One region of the Shewanella sp. SP2S2-4 genome, then DNA from elsewhere that is predicted to be linked to it. Evidence: predicted binding sites of a transcription regulator. Region 1 holds the regulator's gene; each other region holds the start of a gene.
What was found. Region 1 encodes LexA, which represses DNA repair genes until DNA is damaged. Its sites were predicted from a motif close to TACTGTATNNNNATACAGTA; they were not measured.

Region 1 (3,287 bases):
TACCGCGCAGCACGCTGTTCATCGTCATAGCAATCATGCCGGTTTTTGGCGCCAATAGACGACCGGTACGTGAGCGGCCGCCTTCGGAGAAGTATTCCACCGAATAACCTTTAGCAAACAGTTGGTCTAAATACTCACGGAATACTGCGGTATACAGCTTGTTGCCATTAAAACTACGGCGGATAAAGAAGGCACCACCGCGACGAAACATAGGTCCCGCGGGCCAGAAGTTGAGGTTAATACCAGCAGCAATGTGCGGCGGAACCATGCCTTGATAATACAAAATATACGATAACAGCAGGTAATCCATGTGGCTGCGATGGCAAGGTACATAAACGATCTCGTGACCATCATGGTGCAGCTGGCGAACTTGCTCGGCGCCTTTAATGTTGATCCCGCTGTAAAGCTTGTTCCACAACCAAGTTAAGAAACGCTCGGCAATACGCACTAAGCTATCTGAGTAATCGGCAGCAATTTCATCGAGATACTCAATAGCCGTCTCGCGCGCTTGGGTCTCAGAAATCTTTTTGTTGGCCGCTTCTTCTTGAATCGCTTTACGCAAGGACTCGGATTTGAGCAGCGAATGAAACAGTGCTTGGCGATTTGGCAGCACAGGCCCTGTCATCACCTTACGTTGACGGCGGAAATGCACCCGCGCGACCCGCGCTAATTTATGGGCAATCCCCATGTCAGTGCCGTGTTCGTCGGCCATGTATCGCAGAGATACCGCATTTGAAAACTGTACGAAGTTATGTCGACCTAAGAATAAAATCATCAAGCATTTGCGCAGCCAAGTCGGGTTTTCCCGCTCAAACACAGCCGCCTTCATAGTGTCGTCTTCTTTCCCTGGCGTGCGGCCCCAATACAGGCTCACGGGCACTAGTTGAATGTCTAATTCAGGGCGTTCCTTATGCACGGCCAACAAACGCATAAAGCATTCGAGGAAAGGCTCGTTACCGGCACGCTCACCAAACAGCGGCTTACGCCCTTGAAGGCAGACAACCCGAGGCGCAATCACACCATTTGCCACTAAAGGCTCATAGGGGCTCGGTAGTCCTAACTTAGCCGTTATTTCACTCAGGGCAGCGATGTCACTCAGCGATTCCGTTTTCATCACATAAGCAAGGGGTCTGGAGGCATCCAGATTCAGATCGGCAAAGGGATCCTGAGGCACAACAATAGTGTGCACTAAGTGTTTTTGGATCCAGCGTAATGATTTCAACCAAAGAGAGTCGTGTTTAGGCATTATTCTTATGCAATTAAGTACGTTTACTAGCCCGGTAGAATACCAGACTATGGGTAATATTCGCTAATTCTCTCCAACATAGCTAAAAAGTGGTTAATACTTGCGCTGCAAATAATACTGTATATACTAACAGTAACTGTATAGAAAAACAGGAAACACCATGAGACCTTTGACGCCACGCCAAGCTGAAATTTTAGAGCTAATTAAACGAAATATTGCCGATACTGGCATGCCACCCACACGGGCAGAAATCGCGACCCGTTTAGGTTTTAAGAGCGCCAATGCGGCTGAAGAGCATCTTAAAGCGTTGGCGAAAAAGGGCTGCATTGAGATCATGCCGGGCACTTCGCGGGGCATTCGCCTACCTGCGGAAGTCGAAGATTTAACTGAAACAGGTTTACCACTTATCGGTCAAGTGGCTGCTGGCGAACCTATTCTTGCCCAAGAACATGTCGAACAGTACTACCAAGTCGACCCGAGCATGTTCCATCCCGCCGCCGATTTCTTACTGCGGGTTAAAGGCGACAGCATGAAGAATATCGGCATTCTCGAAGGAGATTTGCTGGCAGTTCATAAAGTACAACAAGCTAGAAATGGTCAAGTGGTTGTCGCGAGAGTCGACGACGATGTCACTGTTAAACGTTTCGAAAAAAAAGGTAATGTAGTCTATCTACACGCCGAAAATGAAGACTATTCCCCGATTAAAGTGGATTTAGGCTATCAAAGTTTAACAATTGAAGGACTCGCCGTCGGTGTGATCCGTAATGGAGATTGGCTATGAACAAACTACTTGGCAATGCACCCCGCCACCCAGGCTTGTGGCTCGATGAAGTCCGTGATGCCGACTATGACTGGCACCATGCACCTATCGCCTGCATGCCAACGAAGACTCAAGGTCGCCAAGAATTAATCCATCTAAGCGCGCAACTCGCCCAGTTAAGCCAACAGGGCCGTTGGTTAGTGCTCATCAACCCGCCGAGTATTGGCTACAAACAAATGCTCGCCAATGCAGGCGTGCGTATGGACAGAGTCTTGCTGGTGCACGCTAAAGATGAAGTCGAAACCCTGTGGGCGATGGAAAAAGCCTTAACAAGTGGTACGTCCAGTGCAGTTATTACTTGGACCCAATCACTGGATGCACGCGATAATCGTCGCCTGCAAATCGTGGCTAAAAGTGCTCGCGCCATGGGCATAGTGCTTGAAGACGTAAACAGTCACTTACATGGCGACGTACGCATTGAGCAAGGCAATCTCTTCGGCCAACAATCTTTTTTTAGCGCTGTACATTAAATATTCATTTATTTTTTTACCTTGAAAGCCGCCTCGCCTATGAATGTGAGGCTTTTTTTTGGCAATTTTTCAGACAATTAGATAAATAAGTGATCTTGATCAATATTTAAACAGCAAGTATGGTTGATTTAGTCGGCGATGATATATCGCCGCCCGTGGCAAATAAATCGAGCCGTAATCGAGTTCAAAATGCCACTAAAAATAGAGAACAGATTTATTTCAGTCGTATGTGCCAGCGTGGCTAATACCAGCAGTAACAATACTTAATTAAAAGTAACAGCCGCCAACGCACGTTGAAGTCAAAAACGCTTTTTTGGGAACTGAAGAGTTTGCATAGAGTTGAGACTTACTGTGTTGCTCTTCTTTGTAGTTGCTATTCGCAATTGGCAGAGGAGAAGTCTTGTGAAGCAATTGTTGTATTGTTTACTCGTGGTGTTATTCGCACCACCGTTGGCCGCCGCGGACATGCGGTTCAACATGACCCCTGGCGTAACCGAGATCAGTGGCAAGGTTTATCACTTGCACATGACCATCTTGTATATCTGCTGCGCCATTGGCCTTGTGGTCTTTGGCGTGATGATTTACGCCATGATCAATCACAGAAAATCCAAAGGCGCTGTCGCGTCGCACTTTCACGAAAGCACTAAAGTTGAAATCGCTTGGACGATTCTGCCATTTATCATTTTGATCTTAATGGCGATTCCAGCGACAAAAACCTTAATTGCGATGGAAGATCCCAGCAATGCCGATC
Region 2 (3,287 bases), on a different contig from region 1:
AACTCGCCATTTGGGATCTCTTTAGCCCACAACGGCAACTTAACCAATACAGTCGAATTAGCCGAAGGGCTGATCAAAAAACGTCGCCATGTGAACACCACTTCGGATTCTGAAGTGTTGCTTAACCTGTTGGCCGACGAACTGCAAAAAACCACTAGCTTGACCCTGACGTCGGAAGAAGTGTTCGATGCGGTCGCTAACGTACACCAACAAGCTCGTGGTGCCTACGCGGTTGTGGCTATGATCATCGGCCAAGGCTTAGTCGCGTTCCGTGACCCATTTGGTATTCGTCCTCTGGTGTTAGGTAAGCACGAAACGCCAACGGGTACTGAATATATGGTCGCTTCTGAAAGCGTGGCACTCGATGCCGTCGGTTTTGAAGTGATGCGTGATGTGGCGCCAGGTGAAGCGATTTACGTGTCAATTGATGGTCAGCTGTATACCCGTCAATGTGCAGCAGAACCTAGCTACGCCCCTTGTATCTTCGAATTCGTTTATTTTGCCCGTCCAGATTCGACTATCGATAAAGTGTCTGTTTATGCCAGTCGCGTAAACATGGGCGCTAAGCTTGGCGAGAAGATTAAGAAAGAATGGTACGATCACGACATCGATGTGGTGATCCCTATTCCTGAAACCTCTTGCGATATCGCGCTAGAAATTGCCCGTTGCATGGACTTACCGTACCGCCAAGGTTTTGTGAAAAACCGTTATATTGGCCGTACTTTTATCATGCCGGGTCAACAGGAACGTAAGAAGTCAGTGCGTCGCAAGTTGAATGCGATTAACACTGAATTCAAAGGCAAAAATGTCTTGCTGGTGGACGACTCTATCGTTCGCGGTACGACGTCTGAGCAAATCATCGAAATGGCCCGTGAAGCGGGTGCCAAGAAAGTGTACTTTGCCTCTGCCGCGCCGGAAATTCGTTTCCCGAACGTATATGGTATCGACATGCCAACGTCAAACGAGTTGATCGCCCATGGCCGTGATGCCGATGAAATCGCCAAGTTAATTGGTGCCGATGGCATTATTTTCCAAGACTTACCTGATTTAATCGAAGCAGTAAGAATGGAAAATCCAGCGATTAAACGTTTCGAAACCTCAGTTTTTGATGGTCATTACATCACTAACGATGTGGATCAAGCGTATTTAGATCACTTGACGCAACTGCGTAATGACGATGCTAAAGCGGATCGTAACAAAGATATCGGTACTAATTTAGAGCTGCATAACGTCTGTCACCCATAAGGTGAAACGTTAGGCGGATAAAAAGCCAGTGATAATGTCATTGGCTTTTTTTATGGCTTTTTTATGGAGCGTTAACCGCCACTTGGGAAAGGTATCGCGATTGGGCGAGGGGGGAACATCTATGAGTGTTTGTTCTCGACATCCGAGTACTCAATCCATTGTTGGAGCAGCGAGGCTGCTGATCTTTTCAGCCATAGGTTTTGTCGTGTTTATCCCCAGATCCACAGCAGCATCCACACCCCGAATAAGCTGCTTAAGCTATGGCGGGTGACTTGGTGTTTTAGCAGTAGCGATAAACTCACCGCAATGGGCATTACTAGCATGAATCCCCAAGCTAAAGGCATGTTGATGATTTTCATTTGTCCCAGCCAAGTGCTGGTGAGCATGCTTATCGCGAGTAACATCAGGCTATGGAATAGCAGTAACTGATTGAATCTTAATATCAATGCTGGACTGATTGTCATCGCCTGCCGCGCATTTATTGCAAACTGTCTCATAGCCACTCCTCTAAAATTTAGTGCATTCTAGTAGTTGTTGAGAACTATTCGCAATTGAATTTACACTTTAGCTTTGGTATTTAAGCTCGGTTTGTCACAGAAATTTGCACTCAACGGGCGTTTGGGCTAAATTATACTGTAATTATATCCAGTGCTTGGTGTTTGTATGATCCTCTATATCGCTGAAAAACCTAGCCTAGGGCGGGCCATTGCCGATGTATTGCCTAAACCCCATAAAAAAGGCGATGGATTTATTGAAGCCGCCAATGGCGATTGCGTGTCTTGGTGTGTCGGTCACTTGCTCGAACAAGCAGAACCTGATGCCTATAATCCCGAATTTAAGTCGTGGAAATTCGAGCACTTGCCAATAGTTCCAGACAAGTGGCAACTAAAACCTAAGGCCGCAACTCGCAGTCAACTCACAGTGCTAAAACGATTAGTCAAACAAGCCAACATGCTGGTCAATGCGGGCGATCCCGACCGTGAAGGGCAGTTACTCGTGGATGAAGTGATTGCCTATCTTGGCGTGAGGGGTGACAAGTTACATCAAACTCAGCGTTTACTGATCAGCGACTTAAACCCACAAGCCGTAAAACGGGCGCTAACGCAGCTGCGCAGTAATCGCGAATTTATTCCTTTGTCCACATCGGCCTTAGCCCGTAGTCGTGCCGATTGGCTCTACGGCATGAATATGACGCGCGCTTATACCATCCAAGGTAAAAAGGTTGGTTATCAAGGCGTATTGTCCGTCGGGCGAGTGCAAACGCCTTTACTCGGGCTAGTGGTGCGCCGTGATGAAGAGATTGCCAATTTTCAATCTAAACCTTTCTATGAAGTGCTAGCGCATTTGGCGACCGAAAAGCAGGAAGCCTTCAGTGCTAAGTGGCAACCCAGCGAAGCTTGTCAGCCGTATATGGACGAAGAAGGGCGAGTACTAGCCAGAGGGTTAGCGCAAAATGTGGTGAGTCGCATCAGTGATAAACCTGCCTTAGTGACTCAATTAGTGGCTAAGGACAAGAAACAGAATCCGCCATTGCCCTACAGCTTGTCCGCGCTTCAAATTGATGCGGCAAAACGGTTTGGCATGAGTGCTAAGGACGTGCTCGATACCTGCCAGAGTTTGTATGAGCGCCATAAACTCATTACCTATCCTCGCTCCGACAGCCGTTATTTGCCCGTCGAGCAACATAGCTTAGCGTCGTCGGTTCTTAAGGCGATTAGCAGCGGTGCCGCTGAGTTATTGCAAGGCGCCGATGCCCCCGAACCACGGTTTAAATCCAAGGCATGGGATGATAAAAAAGTGGATGCCCACCACGCCATTGTTCCTACCGAGAAGACGGCTAACTTATCCAGCTTGAGTCAGCGTGAGAGGCAGTTATATCTTCATGTTGCCCGCCAGTACTTAGCCCAGTTTTATCCAGCCTATTGTTACAGTGAAACCACAGTGCAAGTGACAATTGAGGGCGGCTTATTTAATACCAAGGCGCGTCAGGATAAATCCCTCGGCTGGAAGCAACTCTTTGCCCGCCAAGAGCCAAATGGCAG
Region 3 (3,287 bases), on a different contig from region 1:
CTAAACAGATAATCCACTTGTTTACCTGTGATGAGCTCGACCCAGCGCGCCATAGGGGCACCTTTATGTTTATCTTCCTTGGCCATCATCTTCCACAATTTTTGTAGATTCTCGAGCCTTTGCAGCATAAATCCGGTTTCGGCCAATAGTGCTTCGGATTGATGTTTAGGAATGTCGCCATCTTTAATCGCCTCTGCCAACAGTGACAGCATTTTATTAAACTGTTTGAGGGCAAGATTAGAGGTCACTGCAAGGTTTTCAGCCAGAATGAGTAATGAGTCAGGCAGTTTGCCGTGCTCAAAACGCAGACGGTTTTCAGGATTAGCAAAGTGCTTAGTCTGGGTATCGCAGTAGTGGGCCACTTGATTGAGCTGGGCGATAAGATCGCCTAAGTGATCTTGCATCGCCTGCGCGGGAGCAATGATGTTGTTGCTCTTTATTTGGTTTTGTAACTTAGCGCAGGTTTTGCCAATTTTTTCGAGCCAGTCACAGGCGCCCCTCAGCGTGGCCTGCGCACTGGAGAAGTCCCGCGCCACAATGGGTAAGTGATGTGCCTCGTCGATAACATAAAACACGTCTTCTGGATCGGGCAAAATCACGCCGCCACCTAATTCTAAATCGGCAAATAACAAGCTGTGGTTGGCGATGAGCACGTCCCAGGTATCGACATCTTCACGGGCTTTATGGAACGGGCAATTTCTGTGGCTGGCGACTTGGCGATGACAGCTGTGTTTGTCGCAGGCGATTTGTTGCCACAGATGATCGGGCAGCGGCACGGCTAAGGTATCGATTTCACCGTTCCAGCGACCTTCGTTATAGTCTTTTAACAGGCCATGCATCATAGCCACTTGGCTATTGTCAGGCTTAGTTTGCCACATGGCCATTTGTGTACTGTTGTCGTCACCGATGAGCATCGCCAGTTTCGATAGACACACATAACGTTGTCGACCTTTGACTAGGCCAAAGCGGAAATTTAAGCCAGATTGCCCAAGGAAGAAGGGCAAGTCTTTATGCAGTAACTGTTCTTGCAGGGCGACGGTCGCGGTGGCGATACAGACTTTTTTCTTGCTCGCTAATGCCAGTGGAATGGTACCGAGTATATAAGACAATGATTTACCGATACCTGTCCCTGCTTCAACCACGATAATGCGTCTATCTTTGTCATAGTCGCCGGCGAGGGTCTTAGAGATTTCCGCCACCATATAGTTTTGTTCGCGGCGCGGCCTAAAATTAGGCAAGGCGGTAGCGATATCCTTATAGATGGCGCGGATCTGGGTTTTTACATTGTCAGGTAACATGCGTCACTACTTTATCGAATTAATGCTGTACATAATAACAGTGATTGCATAGCCTAAGAAACTTTTCTGCCATTTGGCGGCATTTAAATTGAGGAACCATCTAAATTGACAAGCTATGCGATTTGGGAACCCATGCGATGAAGCCAGAGGCTGCCGCGGCCGTTAGTGTACAAGGTCGAGTCTTAACACGCCATGCGATTCATCGTCATGGGAATTTAGTATTGCAGTATTATCTGGCGACCGCTCAAGGCCCTGTGCTGGTGGAAGTGCAAGGTACTGAACACATTTGTTTTTGCCATCAAACGGATGTGGCGGCTCTACAGTTACAAACGCCGGGTCAAGCATTGCGGTTTGTGCCATTAGCACTCAAAAGCTTTAAAGGCGGCGCTGTCAGTGGTGTTTATGCCAAATCGAGCAATAGTTTACGTACCTTACAGCGTATCGCTAAAGATGCTGACATCCCCTTATTTGAAGCCGATATTCGACCCGAACAGCGTTATTTAATCGAGCGGTTTGTGGCGCTGGATGTGGCATTTTTAGGGTATTTCTCTGCGACGAGTAACATACTCGCGCCGACTAGCGACAGTCTTGTGGCTAACTCGCTGCCCGTGTTTATCGCCGAGCGGGCAAAGAGTATTGCCCCCTTAATGGCGGTGAATTTACGCTGTATTTCACTGGATTTTGAATGCAGCTTTGAGGGTTTACTCTATTCGGTTGCGCTATATGGTCAAGACAGTAGCCAAGCCGAGGGGCAAGGCAGCCTCAAGCAGACTTATGAAAAAGTGATCATGGTGGGCGAAGCTGAATCAAACGCCCCCGAGTATATTGAATGGGTGGTCGATGAAGCTGCACTTATTCATCGATTAATCGCGTGGTTCCATGAGTTTGATCCTGATTTTATTATCGGTTGGTCAGTGGTGAGCTTCGATCTCGCGCTATTGTCACGCCGTGCATTATTACACCGTATTCCACTCACCATTGGCCGCGGTGGCGCTAAGCTCGATTGGAAGGTTGATAATAAATTTCGCCCAGAAACCTTAGTCTTACCGGGCCGTGTGGTACTCGATGGTATCGATTGGCTTAAGGCGGCTTTTTATCACTTTGAGCGTTTCTCGCTTGAATTTGTGTCGCGGCAATTATTAGGTGAAGGCAAGGCCATTCATAACGTCGATAATCGCGTTGAAGAAATTGACCAGCTGTTTAAGACAGATAAACAAGCCTTAGCGCATTACAATCTTACCGATAGCCGCCTAGTGTGGGATATTTTTACTCACACTCAATTGTGGGATTTTGCCCTCGCGCGTGCCGAACTGACAGGTTTAGAACTGGGACGGGTAGGGGCTTCGGTGGCGGCGTTTAATCATTTGTATTTACCGCATCTACATCGCGTGGGTTATGTCGCTCCAGCAGAGCCTGTGAGTCAGGGCATTGAAAGTCCTGGCGGCTACGTGATGGATTCTGTGCCGGGTCTTTATAAACACATCTTAGTGTTCGATTTTAAAAGCTTGTATCCCTCCATTATTCGCACCTTTTTGATCGATCCTAAGGGATTGATTGAGGGCTTGCAGTTGCCTGACTCTGAATGTGTTGCGGGGTTTCTCGGCGGCCGTTTCAGTCGGCAACAGCCTATTTTACCTAAGCTAATTCAAACCCTATCCGAGCAGCGCGAAAAGGCCAAGCGTGAGCACAATGCGCCGTTATCCCAAGCGATAAAAATTATCATGAACTCGTTGTATGGGGTTTTAGGCTCTCAAGGCTGCGTGTTTCATGATGCCAAGTTGGCAAGTTCGATCACGATGCGTGGCCATCAAATCATGAAACAAACCCGTGCATGGATAGAAGAGATGGGCTATCAAGTGATTTATGGCGATACGGATTCGACCTTTGTCTGGCTTGGCAGCGAGCCTGATCTCTCAGACATTAACGCCTTGGGTAACAGTCTGGCGCAAGATATCAATGCGAAGTGGCAGGCTAAGATCTGTGCTGATC

Region 2: a site for LexA is predicted at 1,877-1,896, ahead of Q4Q54_RS12715 (DNA topoisomerase III). Genes of this name have one in related genera too.
Region 3: a site for LexA is predicted at 1,322-1,341, ahead of dinG (ATP-dependent DNA helicase DinG). Genes of this name have one in related genera too.

What each region holds. Positions count from the first base shown of each region.
Region 1 is NZ_JAUOER010000007.1:62,300-65,586, reverse strand. It holds gene plsB (glycerol-3-phosphate 1-O-acyltransferase PlsB) at 1-1,246, opposite strand, end outside; gene lexA (transcriptional repressor LexA) at 1,407-2,027, shown strand; gene Q4Q54_RS07715 (cell division inhibitor SulA) at 2,024-2,536, shown strand; gene coxB (cytochrome c oxidase subunit II) at 2,939-3,287, shown strand, end outside.
Region 2 is NZ_JAUOER010000014.1:28,233-31,519, forward strand. It holds gene purF (amidophosphoribosyltransferase) at 1-1,245, shown strand, start outside; gene Q4Q54_RS12710 (hypothetical protein) at 1,455-1,742, opposite strand; gene Q4Q54_RS12715 (DNA topoisomerase III) at 1,909-3,287, shown strand, end outside.
Region 3 is NZ_JAUOER010000002.1:6,981-10,267, reverse strand. It holds gene dinG (ATP-dependent DNA helicase DinG) at 1-1,298, opposite strand, end outside; gene Q4Q54_RS01915 (DNA polymerase II) at 1,436-3,287, shown strand, end outside.